3 regions of the Streptomyces sp. NPDC090994 genome follow, and region 1 is predicted to be linked to each of the others. Evidence: riboswitches for the same ligand, from Rfam matches in the RefSeq annotation. Region 1 holds a riboswitch; each other region holds the start of a gene.
What was found. A riboswitch is a leader RNA that binds a small molecule or an ion and turns the genes downstream of it on or off. The one in region 1 is predicted to bind cobalamin.
Positions count from the first base shown of each region.

Region 2: linked by a shared signal. The riboswitch ahead of ACIQR3_RS35260 (ATP-binding cassette domain-containing protein) and the one ahead of ACIQR3_RS05695 (ABC transporter substrate-binding protein) in region 1 are both predicted to bind cobalamin.
Region 3: linked by a shared signal. The riboswitch ahead of ACIQR3_RS00595 (ribonucleoside-diphosphate reductase subunit alpha) and the one ahead of ACIQR3_RS05695 (ABC transporter substrate-binding protein) in region 1 are both predicted to bind cobalamin.

Region 1 is NZ_JBIVWS010000002.1:255,976-260,599, reverse strand. Features, by position in the region: gene ACIQR3_RS05705 (beta-ketoacyl-[acyl-carrier-protein] synthase family protein) at 1-1,076, shown strand, start outside; gene ACIQR3_RS05700 (ACP S-malonyltransferase) at 1,154-2,197, shown strand; cobalamin riboswitch at 2,192-2,395, shown strand; gene ACIQR3_RS05695 (ABC transporter substrate-binding protein) at 2,449-3,495, shown strand; gene ACIQR3_RS05690 (FecCD family ABC transporter permease) at 3,492-4,508, shown strand; gene ACIQR3_RS05685 (ABC transporter ATP-binding protein) at 4,505-4,624, shown strand, end outside.
Region 2 is NZ_JBIVWS010000032.1:25,190-29,813, reverse strand. Features, by position in the region: gene ACIQR3_RS35275 (ABC transporter permease subunit) at 1-203, opposite strand, end outside; gene ACIQR3_RS35270 (ABC transporter permease) at 200-1,144, opposite strand; gene ACIQR3_RS35265 (ABC transporter substrate-binding protein) at 1,151-2,686, opposite strand; cobalamin riboswitch at 2,803-2,980, shown strand; gene ACIQR3_RS35260 (ATP-binding cassette domain-containing protein) at 3,031-3,351, shown strand; gene ACIQR3_RS35255 (PepSY-associated TM helix domain-containing protein) at 3,549-4,624, shown strand, end outside.
Region 3 is NZ_JBIVWS010000001.1:116,730-121,353, reverse strand. Features, by position in the region: gene ACIQR3_RS00595 (ribonucleoside-diphosphate reductase subunit alpha) at 1-1,715, opposite strand, end outside; cobalamin riboswitch at 1,837-1,976, opposite strand; gene mctP (monocarboxylate uptake permease MctP) at 2,168-3,778, opposite strand; gene ACIQR3_RS00585 (DUF3311 domain-containing protein) at 3,775-4,041, opposite strand; gene ACIQR3_RS00580 (GntR family transcriptional regulator) at 4,184-4,624, opposite strand, start outside.

The DNA.
Region 1 (4,624 bases):
GCTCGGAACTGTCGCCCGCGAAGGCCGCCCACTGCGACCGTTCCGCGCAGTTCGCCCTGGTCGCCGCGCGGGAGGCGCTGCGCGACGCCGGCCTGGAGGGGACGCGCCTGGCGGGCGGCGGCTCCCGGGTCGTCGTCATCGTCGGGGTGGGGCTGGGCGGGCTCATCAGCATCCTGGAGCAGAACCGCAGGCTGGAGGCCGGCGGTCCCGGCCGGGTCAGCCCCCGGGCCATCCCGGTCATGCTGCCCAACCACGCCGCCGCCGAGGTGGGCCTGATGGTCGGCGCCACGGCCGGGGTGCACACCCCGGTCAGTGCCTGCGCGTCCGGCGCCGAGGCCCTCGCCCAGGCCCTCGCCCTGATCCGGGAGGACCGCGCCGACGTGGTGATCGCCGGCGGCGCGGAGGCCGGCCTGCACCCCCTGGTCTTCGCCGGGTTCGCCCGGCTGCGCGCGCTGTCCCGGCGGTGCGACGACCCCGAGCGGGCGTCCCGCCCCTTCGACGCCGACCGAGACGGCTTCGTGATGGGGGAGGGCGCCGGCATGCTGGTGGTGGAGAGCGCCGGGCACGCCGCGGCCCGCGGCGCCCGGGTGCACGGCCGCCTGACCGGCGCGGGCATCACCAACGACAGCCACCACGTCGCCCAGCCGGCGCCCGGTGGCACGGGCTGCGCCGCCGCCGTGACCGCCGCCCTCAACGACGCCGGTCTCTTCCCGGAGGAGGTCCGGCACGTCAACGCGCACGCCACCTCCACACCCGTCGGCGACCTCAGCGAGGCCCAGGCCCTGCACACGGCGTTCGGGAAGGTGCTGGACGACGTGGCGGTCAGCGCGACCAAGGCGGCCCTCGGGCACACCCTGGGCGCCGCCGGCGCCATCGAGGCCGTCACCACCGTCCTCGCCCTGCGGGACAGAACGGCGCCGCCCACCCGCAGCCTCGAACGCGTGGACCCGGCGATCGATCTCCACGTGGTCGGCCGCCGTCCCGAACCGCTGCCCGCCGGACCGCTGGCGGCGGTCAGTACGAGCATGGGTTTCGGCGGGCACAACGTCGCGCTGGCCTTCACCACCGTCCCGTGAACCAGCACCGGCGTCTCACGCATCACCGTGCCGTCGACTCCCGCCCCGCGAGCCCACGTTCCGTGGACCCTCGTCCCGTGAGTCCCCGCCCCGCCGGCGCCGACGGCCCCCCGGCGTGGGCGGCGGACCGGCCGCGCACCGTGCTGATGTGTCCCGGGCAGGGCGCCTACCTCCCAGGCGCCCTGCGTCACCTGCGCGAAGTGCCCGCGGTCGCCGAGGTGCTGGCGACCGTGGACGCCCACACGCCGGACCGCGGCCCCGCCGCCGTGCCGGTCGGCCGGCTCCTCACCGAGGCGGACGCCCCGGGCCCCGAGGAACTCCTGCGCGCGGACCCGCTCGGCTTCGACCTGGCCACCTACGCCGCGGTGGTCGCCGCCGCCACCGTCCTGCTCGACCTCGCCGGCCCCTGGATCGACGCGGTCCTCGGCCACAGCGTCGGGGACCTGGCGGCCCTCACCGCCGCCGGGGCCGTCACCGTGCGCCAGGGCGTCCAGCTGCTGCTCGTACGCGACCGGCTGCTGCGGACCGCCGCGCTCCCGGCGGCCGGCATGGTGGCCACCGACGCCGGCGCCGACCGGGCGGCGGACCTGATCCGTACCTGCGGCACGGAGCGGGTACGGATCGCCGCCCGCAACGCGCCCGCCCAGACGGTCCTCGCCGGTCCCGACGGCCAGCTCGTCCGCCTCCAGCGGGCGCTGCTGGACGACGGGCACCGGGTGACCCGGCTGACCAGCCGCACCGCCTTCCACCATCCGCTGCTCGGGGAGGTCCACCGGTCCTTCCGCCGTCTGCTGCGGGCCCAGCCGATCGCCCGCCCCGCCCTCGCCGTGCACACCACCGCCGGGCACTGGGCGCGGACCCCCGCCCAGCTGCGTACCGCGGCCGCCGCCCACCTCACCGAACCCATGGCCCTGCACCACACCCTGTGCGCCCTGCGCCGGGACGGCTTCACCACCTACCTCGACAGCGGCCCCCGGGCCCTGCTCAGCGCCCTGGTCAAGGCCGGCCTGCCCGGCTGTGCGACCGCCGCGCCGCTGCGCACCCCCGTCGGCGTCGAGCGGATGCGGCAGCGCCTCACCGCTGTCGCCCCGCCGCACCACCCCGGTCGGGGGGCTTGGTAGTCTGCCGAGGCCAGTCACGCCACCTCGGTGGTCAGGGAATCCGGTGGGAATCCGGAACTGACGCGCAGCGGTGAGGGGGACGGGCGGGGCACTGACGCCACTGGGACGGGAACCGCGCGACGGCGGGAACGGTCCTGGGAAGGCGCCTCGTCCGGACGAACCCGAGTCCGAAGACCTGCTGGCACCTCCGCGCTCCGTGCGGAGGTCGATCACAGGCCAGGCTCCGCGTCCAGAGCCCCGACACCCGAGGCATGCCCGTGCTCCGTTCCGTCCCCCGTTCCGCAGCCCTGCTGCTCACCTCCGTCCTGCTGCTCACCGCCTGCGGCACCTCCGGCGGCGACGCCCCGGCCGCGGACGGCTCCCCGTCCGCCGGCCGGCCGGTCACCCTCGAGAACTGCGGACACCGTGTCACCCTGAAGTCGGCGCCGCGGCACGCCGTCTCCCTCAACCAGGGCAGCACCGAGATCCTGCTCTCCCTCGGGCTCGCCGACCGCCTGGCCGGCACCGCGACCTGGACCGACCCCGTGATGAAGGGCCTGGAGAAGGCGAACGCCGGGGTGCCCCGCCTCGCCGACAACGCCCCCTCCTTCGAGAAGGTCCTGGACTCCGGGCCCGACTTCGTCACCGCCTCGTTCGTCTCCACGCTCGGCACGGGCGGCGTCGCCACCCGCGAACAGTTCGAGAAGCTGGGCGTGCCCACCTATGTCTCCCCGTCCGACTGCGCCGCGGGCAAGGACAACGACAGCGGCGGCGACGGCTCCCGCAGCACGCCGCTCACCCTCGACACGGTGTACGGCGAGATACACGACCTGGCGCACGCCTTCCGCGTGGACGAGCGCGGCGACGAACTGGTGAAGCGGCTCAAGGCGCGGGTCCGCGAGGCCACCGACGGCCTCCAGGCGTCCGACGTCTCCCTCATGTACTGGTTCGCCAACGCCCAGTCGCCCTACCTCGCCGGGTGCTGCGGCGCCCCCGGCGCCATCACCCGCGCCCTCGGCGCGCGGAACGTCTTCTCCGACACCCACGACGAGTGGCCCCAGATCAACTGGGAGACCGTCGCCGACCGCGACCCCGACGTCATCGTCCTCGGCGACCTGACCCGCCAGTCCCAGACCGCCGAGACCGCCAAGGCCAAGATCCAGTTCCTGGAGACCAACCCGGCCACCCGCAACCTCACGGCCGTGCGGAAGAAGCGGTACGTCCTGCTGAGCGGACAGGCGATGAACCCGTCCATCCGCACCGTGGAGGGCATCGAAAAGGTGGCGGCCGGCCTGCGGGACCTCGGACTCGCCGAGTGACCGGCATACGGACCCCCTTGCTCACCGCGGCCGGGCTGGCCGCGCTGGCGGTGTCGGTCGCCGTCGCGGTGACCATCGGACCGGCCGACATCTCCACCGCCGACGTATGGACCTCGGTCGCCGCCCACCTCGGGCTGGGACAGACCGGCCTCGCCCCGCTGCGCGACGGCATCGTGTGGGACCTGCGCATGCCGCGCACGATGCTGGCCGCGGTGTGCGGCGCCGGCCTCGCGCTGTGCGGGGCGGTCATGCAGTCCCTGCTGCGCAATCCGCTGGCCGATCCGTTCGTGCTCGGGGTCTCCTCCGGCGCCTCGACCGGGGCGGTCGCCGTGATCGTGCTCGGCGTGGGCGGGGGAGCGGTGTCGCTGTCCGCCGGCGCGTTCTTCGGCGCGCTGTTCTCCTTCGGGCTGGTCCTGCTGCTCAGCCACAGCCTCGGCGGCAGCGTCGACCGGGTGGTGCTGTCCGGGGTGGCCGCCATGCAGCTGTTCTCCGCGCTCACCTCGTTCACCGTGCTGACCTCGGCGGACGCGGAGACCACCCGGGGCGTGATGTTCTGGCTGCTGGGCTCGCTCACCGGCGCCGGCTGGACCGAGGTGCTGCTGTGCGCGGGGGTGCTGGCCGCCGTACTCGTGGTCTGCCTGGTCCACTCCGCCACCCTGGACGCGTTCACCTTCGGCGAGGAGGCCGCGGCGAGCCTCGGTGTGCGCGTGGCCCGCACCCGCCTCGTCCTGCTCTGCGCCACCGCCCTGCTCACCGCCGCCCTGGTCAGCTGCGCCGGGGCGATCGGCTTCGTCGGCCTGGTCCTGCCGCACGCCACCCGCGCGCTCACCGGCGCCGCCCACGCCCGGCTGCTGCCGGTCACCGTGCTGACCGGGGCCGTCTTCCTGGTGTGGGTGGACACCCTCGCCCGTACCGTCCTCGACCCGCAGGAGATCCCGGTGGGAGTGGTGACGTCCCTCATCGGCGTGCCCGCCTTCGTGGCCGTCCTCTACCGGGGCCGGAGGCGGACGTGAACGAGCCCGAGACCGTCGTCTCCGAGACGACCGGTGAGATGGCCGGTGCCGAGACGACCGGCGAGACGGCCGGTGCCGAGACGACCGGCGAGACGGCCGGTCCCGAGACGACCAGT
Region 2 (4,624 bases), on a different contig from region 1:
GTCCCGCCGCGCAGCACCAGCGCCAACACGTCCCGGCCCAGTCCGTCCGTGCCCAGCGGATGCCCGTCGCCGAGGGCGTAGGGCATGCCGTCGGAGGGGGTGTCGGCGTCCGTGACGAACGGGCCGGCGACGGCCGCGGTGACCGGCACCGCCAGGAGCAGTGCTCCGCCCGTCGTGCGCCGGGTGCGTCCGCCGGCGTTCATCGCAGTACCTCCGTACGGGGAGCCAGCCGGTGGCTGACGAGGTCCGCCGCCAGGTTGAGCAGGCAGGCCACGGCGGCCAGGGCCAGGGTGAGCGCCTGCACGGTGGGAACGTCGCGGTTCTGCACCGCCTCGACCAGCGCGGTGGCGGTGCCGGGGACGGCGAAGACGGCCTCGACGACGAGGACACCGCCCAGCAACTGGTCGCCGGTGCGGGCGAGTTCCTGCACGCCGGGCACGGCCGCGTTCGGCAGGACGTGCCGCAGCACCAGCCGGACGGGCGGCACGCCGAGCCGACGGGCCTGCACCGTGTAACCGGCGTGCAGCGCGGTCAGCGTCCCGGCGCGGATCTGCCGGGACAGCAGGCACACGGTGCGGGCCAGCAGCACCGCCACCGGCAGCACGAACAACTCCGGTCGCTGCCACCACACGTCGTCCGCGCCCACCCACGTCGACGGCAGCCAGCCCAGGCGCAGCGCGAAGACGCCGACCAGCAGCAGGGCGAGAACGAAGTCGGGTACGGAGGTGAGGGCAAGGGTCGCGGCGGAGACGAGACGGTCGGTGCGACTGCCCGCGCGCAGCCCGGTGAGCAGCCCGACGGCGACGGCGAGCGGCACCAGCAGCACGATCGTCACGGCGGCCAGTGCGGCCGTCACCGGCACCGAGGACGACAGGACTTCGCTGACCGGGCCGCCGCCGACCAGCGAGGTCCCCAGGTCCCCGGTGACCAGGCCGTGCGCCCAGTCGGCGAACCGCTCGGCGAGCGGCCGGTCGAGACCCATCTGCTCCCGGAGCCGGGCGACCTGCTCCAGTCCCGCCTGCTCGTTGAAGTCGACGGTGGCGGCGTCGCCCGGCAGCAGCTCGGTCAGCAGGAAGACGATGACGCTGAGCGCGGCGAGCTGCACGAGCGTCCACCCGGACCGCCGCAGGGCGTAGCGCAGCACCCGTACTCAGTCCAGCCATACCGTGTCGAACCTGGCCCAGTCCACGGTGTTGGGTGGGGCCTCCTTCACCCCCTGGACGCTGCGGGAGACGGCGTTCAGCCACTCGGGATGCCCCCACAGCACCAGCCCGCCCCGGTCGCGCAGGGTCGTCTGCACCGACCGGTACCGCGCGGTGCGCCGCTCGTCGTCCACCACGGCCCGCGCGGCGGTGAAGGCGTCGTCGAAGTCTCCGTGCTTCCAGGCGCTCTGGTTCTGCGGGGCGTCGGTGAGCAGCCGTTCGCTGATGTAGGTGGGGATCGTCATGGCGCCGCAGCGGTGGTTGGTGACGGTGCCCTTGGTCAGCGCGTCCGTGAAGTACGACTCCGGCGGCCCGTTGACGACCTCCACCTTCAGGCCCGCTTCCCCGGCCTGCTCGGTGAACAGATGGGCGGCCTGCGTGAAACCGTCGGCGGCGGTGGAGGTGTAGAAGGTGACCTTCTTGTTGTACAGGCCGGTGCGCTTGAGCAGTGTCCGGGCCCGGGCCACGTCCCGCTCGCGCTGCTCCAGGCCGTCCGGGTAGTACGTGTAGCCCTTGCCGTACAGGTCGTTGCCGATCTCCGCGCGGCCCGAGCACACCACCTCCACCAGCCGCTCCCGGTCCACGAACAGCTTGACCGCCAGCGCCGCGTCCGGGTCGTCGAACGGCGCCCGGTCCGTCTTCAGCGCGAACCCCTGCACCCCGCTGCGCTCGGTGGCCACCACCCGCACCCGGCTGTCACGGGCGACGGTACGGGCGAAGGTGGGCGTCATCTCGTGCGCGAAGTGCACCTCGCCGCTGCGCACGGCGGCGGCGCGGGCCTCGCTCTCCGCCGAGAGGATGCGTATCTCGTCCAGGTGCGGGACGCCGTTCCAGTGGTCGTCGAAACGGCGGCCGGTGAAGCTGCGTCCGGCGGTGAAGGAGACGAACCGGAACGGGCCGGTGCCGACCGGCTTCGTCGGATCGTCCCAGCCGTCCCGGACGATGGGTGTCCCGGTCATTGCGAGCTGGCTGGGCAGTTCGGCGTTGGGCCGGTCCAGGGTGATCTCCACGCCCCGCTTGCCCACCTTGCGGCAGTTGGCCAGGTCGATGTGGGACAGCGAGTTCTTGGCCAGGTGGTCGGCGGCGTCCGGGTCGAGGATGCGGGACAGGCTGTACAGCACGTCGTCCGCGGTGAGGGGGTGGCCGTCGTGGAAAGTGGCCTGGCGCAGCTCGAAGCGCCACACCCGGGCCTCGTCGTCGCTGGACCAGGAACGGGCCAGTCTCGGGACGGGCCGCAGGGTGGAGTCCAGCTCGACGAGCTTGTCGAAGACGGCCTTGTGCCGCGCGATGTCCACGAACTGCCGCTGCGCGTGCGGGTCCATGGTCTCCTTCACACCCGCGCCGGGGAAGGCCGCGCTCAGTGTCCCGCCCTTCTTCGGCGACGAGGAACCGGAACCGGTGGCCGAGCAGCCGGGAAGCAGCAGTCCGGCGCCTGTCGCGACCGCCGCGGCGAGCACGCTGCGGCGGGTGGGGGGGACCGGCATGAGGGCGCACCTTCCTGCTTGTTGCTCCTTGACCACGGCACACGCATCCAATCCGTAATTGCAAAAGGCATGCAATAGGGGGTGGTGTGGAACTGATCACTTCCGCCCGTCACCCCGTCCTGCATAGTGCGCGGCGTACACGCGAGTGACGAGAACCAGGAAGCCGGTGCTAGTCCGGCGCGGTCCCGCCACTGTGACCGGGGAGCGAACCCCACACGCCACGGCCGCCCGGTCGGAAGGCGGTGCGAGCGGTGATCCGGCAGCCAGGAGACTGGCCCGTCGCTTTCACCGGCCGTCCGGGGCGTGGACTCCCCAGGCCCGCGGACCGGGCGCACGGCGAGGTGGTGTCGCTCGCCGCCCGCCTCGGCCTGGACCCGGCCGGCCTGGCCCGCCCTCCCGCCACCCTGTCCGGCGGCCAGCTCCAGCGCGCCGCGCTCATCCGCGCGGTGACGGCCCGGCCCGCCCTCCTCATCTGTGACGAGGTGACCTCCGCTCTCGATCCGACCGCCGCGCGGGCAGCGGTCCGCCTGCTGGCGCAGGAGAGCGCCGAGCACGGCATGGCCGTCCTCCTCGGCACGCACGACAGCGCGCTCTTCGCGGCGGTCGCCCAGCGCCGGCTGCGGGTGACCGACGGACGGGTCGAGGAGAGCGACGCGACCGGCTGAGGTGGCGGACCGCTGTACGCGGGGCGTGGCACGGACGCCCGATGAGCGTTCGGCGTGCCTCGCCGGAGCAGATCGGACCCGCCTGACCTCTGTGATGCCCGTCACAACAGGGTGAGGGAACTTCCGCTTTTCCGTGCCCGACTACTGCACCAGACGATCGACGGCGGCAGTGGCCGTGTCCGGCAGAGAGGACCGTCATGACGGAGAGCCGTGCGGCGCGGGAGGCGACGGGCGCGACCACCGCGGAACCGCCGTCCGACGCGTCGGAGGCGGACGGTGCGCACGTCCGGGCCGGCGGGACGACGGCGGCCACCGCGACCACGGGCGGTCCCCGCATGTCGTGGAACGCTGCGCGGCCGCTGCTGCTGCGACTCCACTTCTACGCCGGTGTCGTCATCGGGCCGTTCCTGCTCGTCGCGGCGGTCACCGGTCTGCTGTACACGGCGACACCGCAGATCGAGGCGGTGGTCTACCGGCACGAGCTGCACGTGACTCCGGACGGCGACCCCGAGGCGCTGTCGGCGCAGGTGGCCGCCGCGCGTGCGGCGGTCCCCGACGGGACGCTGGTGTCGGTGACACCGGCGCCCGGCCGTACCGACAGCACCCGGGTCGTCTTCGAGAAGCCGGGTCTGCCGGACAACTGCACGCAGACCGCGTTCGTCGATCCGTACACGAGTGAAGTCCTCGGTCAGGAACGCACCTTCGCCGGCTGGTGGATGCCCGTGCGGGCCTGGGTGGACGGACTCCACCGGCACCTGAACCTCGGTGAGCCCGGCCGTGTCTACAGTGAGATCGCGGCCAGTTGGCTGTGGGTGGAGATCCTCGGTGGCCTCGCCCTGTGGCTGACCACTCCCCGTGCCCGCGACCGGGTCCGGCGGGTCCTCGTCCCCCAGGGCGGTCCGAAGGGACGCAAGCGCACCATGTCCTGGCACGCCGCGGTCGGCGTGTGGGCCTCGGCCGGTCTGCTCGGGCTGTCCGTCACGGGCATGACCTGGTCCGTGCACGCCGGGGCGAGCATCGGCGAGATCCAGTCGGCACTCGCCGGTCCCAGCCCGGCCCTCACCACCACCCTGCCCGGCACCACCGGCGGGAAGGATCCCGGCCCGGGGGCGGGAGCCGCGCACGACGTGGGCATCGACGCGGTCGTGGCGGCAGCGCGGGAGGCCGGACTGCGCGGCGTGCTGGACGTGTCGCCGCCGACGGAGGATCAGGCCACGTACGTCGTCAAGGAGAACACCCGCAGCTGGCCGGAACGCCATGACACGGTGGCCGT
Region 3 (4,624 bases), on a different contig from region 1:
GTACGGGTCTTCTCCCAGGCGGGCAGCGGGCCGCCGCGCTCGGCGAGGTCCGCGGAGGTCTCGTAGGCGGCCAGCATGATCCGTTCGGCGATGCGGGTGGACAGGGCCCTGGCCTCGGCGGAGTCGAAGGGCAGCCGGAGCTTGAAGAAGACGTCCTGGAGACCCATCACGCCGAGGCCGACGGGGCGCCAGCGGCTGTTGGAGCGGGCCGCCTGCCCGGTCGGGTAGTAGTTGATGTCGACGACCCGGTCGAGGAAGGTGACGGCGGTGCGGACGGCCGCGTCCAGGCGGTCCCAGTCGATGGCCTCGCCGGTCACGAAGGCGGCCAGGTTGAGGGAGCCCAGGTTGCACACCGCCGTCTCCCCGTCGTCCGTGACCTCCAGGATCTCCGTGCAGAGGTTGGAGGAGTGGATGACGTGGCCCGGCTCGGCGGTCTGGTTGGCGGTGCGGTTGGCGGTGTCCTTGAAGGTCATCCAGCCGTTGCCGGTCTGCGCGAGGGTGCGCATCATGCGGCCGTACAGCTCGCGGGCGGGGAGCGTCCTGCGGGCCAGGCCGTTGGCCTCGGCCGCCCGGTAGGCCGCGTCGAACTCCGCGCCGTGGAGGTCGGTCAGTCCGGGGACGTCGGCGGGGGAGAAGAGGGACCAGTCCGCGTCCGCCTCGACGCGGCGCATGAACTCGTCCGGGATCCAGTGCGCCAGGTTCAGGTTGTGGGTGCGGCGGGCGTCCTCGCCGGTGTTGTCCCGCAGTTCGAGGAACTCCTCGATGTCCGCGTGCCAGGTCTCCAGGTAGACCGCCGCCGCTCCCTTGCGCCGGCCGCCCTGGTTGACGGCGGCGACCGAGGCGTCGAGCGTCTTGAGGAACGGGACGATGCCGTTGGAGTGCCCGTTGGTGCCGCGGATCAGTGAACCCCGGGCGCGGACGCGGGAGTAGGCGATGCCGATGCCGCCGGCGTGCTTGGAGAGGCGGGCGACCTGGAGGTAGCGCTCGTAGATCGAGTCCAGCTCGTCCCTGGGGGAGTCCAGGAGGTAGCAGGACGACATCTGGGGGTGCCGGGTGCCGGAGTTGAAGAGGGTGGGGGAGGAGGGGAGGTAGTCGAGGCGGCTCATCAGGCCGTAGAGCGCGGCCACCTCGTCGGCGGACCCGGGTGTGTCGTCCTCGGCGAGGCCGGCGGCGACGCGGAGCAGGAAGTGCTGCGGCGTCTCGATCACCTTGCGGGTGTGCGGGTGCCGCAGCAGGTAGCGGCTGTGCAGGGTGCGCAGACCGAAGTAGCCGAAGCGGTCGTCGGCGGCGGGGTCGAGCAGCGCGTCCAGGCGGTCCGCGTGCCGGCGTACGAACTCGGCCGTGCGGTCGGCGATCAGGCCCTCGCGGTGGCCGGTGGCGACGGACTCGGTGAAGGTGGTCACGCCCTGGGAGGCGGCCTCGGCGCGCAGGGTGAGCGTCAGCAGCCGGGCGGCCAGCCGCGAGTACGCCGGGTCCTCGGAGATCAGGCCGGCCGCGGCCTCCGTGGCCAGCTCCCGCAGCTCGGGCTCGTCGGCCCGCGCGGACCGGCCGCGCAGCGCGGCGGCGGCGACCCGGCCGGGGTCGGCGTCGGGGAGGTCGGCGGTCAGTTCTGTCAGGGTCCGCAGCAGCGCGGCACCGGGCCTGTCCTCGGGCACCGGGGGCGTTGCCGGAGCCGGGCCGACCGGTGATACCGGGTCGGCTGGCGCGATGGTCATGGGGAGCACTCCCTCGCTCGGCACGGGGCCTTGCGGAGGGCAGGGGGCAGCTCACGAGCGCGCTCGGCGTCGCGTCCACCGGCCCATTCCACGAGGCCCGGACGTCAGGCGCCCGGACCGGACGGCCGGGCGCACTGTCGGCAGGTACTCGGACTGGACTGGCGTGCGGACACGCGAGTACACCGTTGCGGGACAGTTCCGGATTCGCACCGGATTCCCCTGCGGCGACAGCGAGCACGAGCATACATGTTGTGCCGGGTGAGGAAAGCGACCCCAGATGTAGTGTCCGCCGGGTCGGCGGGGCGGCTCGCACAGTGAGGACGGACCGGGGGAGGGAACGAAGGCGACGCCGCCGAGGTGTGCCTCCTCGGCGGCGTCGCCGCGGGGTGTGTGCGGTCGCTCGGGCCCACGCGGCGAAGCGGCACACCGCCGCACGCCCCGCACGGGGTGCGTCAGTGGGCGGAACCCGCGGTCGCCGGCGGCAGCTCCACCTCCACGCCCGGGTCGCCCGCGTCCGCCGTGTAGTCCTCCGGGCGGGTCTGGTCGACGCCGTCGGGGGCCTTGGCCGCGCGTAGGACGAAGGTCAGGACCACCGTCACCAGCACGTTGAGCACGAACGCCGTCAGACCGATGTACCCGATCTCCCCGATGCCCGGGATCTCCTCCGACGAGCCGCCGAAGTGCGCCTGCGTCGGCGAGGAGACGCCGTACGCCGCGAGCGTGCCGTAGACCATGCCGACCGCCCAGCCGGCCAGCAGCGCCCAGCGGTGGAACCAGCGGGTGAACAGGCCGCCGACCAGCGCCGGGAAGGTCTGCAGGATCCAGATGCCGCCAAGGAGCTGGAAGTTGATCGCGACCGTCTTGTCCATGCCGAGCACGAAGACCAGCGCGCCCACCTTCACCAGCAGCGACACCAGCTTGGAGACCTTGGTCTCCTGTTCCGGCGTGGCGTCGGGCTTGATGAAGTCCTTGTAGATGTTGCGGGTGAAGAGGTTGGCCGCCGCGATCGACATGATGGCCGCCGGGACCAGCGCGCCGATGCCGATCGCCGCGAAGGCCACCCCCGCGAACCAGTCCGGGAACATGTCCTCGAAGAGCTGCGGGATGGCGAGCTGGCCGTTGCTCACCTTGATGCCGGCCGCGATCGCCATGAAGCCCAGCAGGGCCAGCAGCCCCAGCATCAGGGAGTACAGCGGCAGGATCGTGGTGTTGCGCCGGATCACCTCGCGGCTGCGCGAGGACAGCGTCGCGGTGATCGAGTGCGGGTACATGAACAGCGCCAGCGCCGAGCCGAGGGCCAGCGTGGCGTACGTCCACTGGCCGGTGTCGGGCGGGGTCACGCCGCCCGCGCCCGCCGCCTCGAACTTGTCGCCGGCCGCGGCGAAGATGTCGTCGAAGCCGCCCAGCTTGATCGGGATGTAGATGATGGCGACCGCGATCACGAGGTAGATCAGCGTGTCCTTCACGAACGCGATCAGCGCGGGCGCCCGCAGCCCGGACGAGTACGTGTACGCCGCCAGCACGCCGAAGGCGATCAGCAGCGGCAGGTCCTTGATGAACCAGTTGGTGTCCTCACCGCCGCCGACACCCATCACGTCCAGCACGGCCTGGATGCCGACCAGCTGGAGCGCGATGTACGGCATGGTGGCGAGGATGCCGGTGACGGCGACCGCCAGCGACAGTCCCTTCGAGCCGAACCGGCCGCGCACGAAGTCCGAGGTCGTCACGTACCCGTGCTTGTGCGAGACCGACCACAGGCGCGGCAGGAAGGTGAAGATCAGCGGGTAGACCAGGATCGTGTACGGCACCGCGAAGAAGCCGGAGGCGCCCGCCGCGTAGATCGCCGCCGGGACGGCGACGAAGGTGTACGCCGTGTAGAGGTCGCCGCCCAGCAGGAACCAGGTGATCCAGGTGCCGAACGAGCGTCCGCCCAGGCCCCATTCGTCGAGGCTGGCCTCGTTCTCGGCCCGGCGCCAGCGGGCGGCCAGGAAGCCCATCGCGGTGACCAGGACGAAGAAGAAGACGAAGACGGCGAGTGCCACGCCGTTGACGCCGTCGTTCACCTGCCCGCACCCCCCTCAGGAGCGCGCCGGGCCCGCTGGTCACGCTGCCACAGCTTGTACGCGATCATCGTCAGCGCCGTCGAGATCAGCACCCAGGCCATCTGGTACCAGTAGAAGAACGGGATGCCGATGAACGCCGGGTCGGTCTTCGCGTACGACCCGACCCAGAGCATGGCCACGAACGGTGCGACGAGGCAGATCCCGATGATCACGCGCACCGGCGTCACCACCGGCCCCGAGCTCGTTCCTGAGGCTTGCGACATGCGGCGGCTCCGTCCCCTAGTGGTCACCCCTGTAATGCGGAGGCAATCTAGGTGACGGTTACACGACAGCGGAAGACCCCGTCCGCATATCGGTCCCGAAGACCGGCATGTCCCCGTGAAAGCAGCTCAGGGGGAGGGAACGTCAGTCCCGCGGCCGCTTCAGCCGGGCCACGAACTTGTACCGGTCCCCCCGGTACACCGACCGCACCCACTCCACCGGCTGACCGTCCCGGTCCCGCGAGTGCCGGGAGAGCATCAGCATCGGCAGGCCCACGTCGGTGCCGAGCAGGCCGGCCTCGCGCGGGGTGGCCAGCGAGGTCTCGATGGTCTCCTCGGCCTCGGCGAGATGGACGTCGTAGACCTCGGCGAGGGCGGTGTAGAGGGACGTGTACTTGACCAGGGAGCGGCGCAGGGCCGGGAAGCGCTTGGCGCTCAGGTGGGTGGTCTCGATGGCCATCGGCTCCCCGTTGGCCATGCGCAGCCGCTCGATGCGCAGCACCCGGCCGCCCGCCGCGATGTCCAGGAGCGCGGCGATCCGGTCGTCGGCGGTGATGTAGCCGACGTCCAGCAACTGGGACGTGGG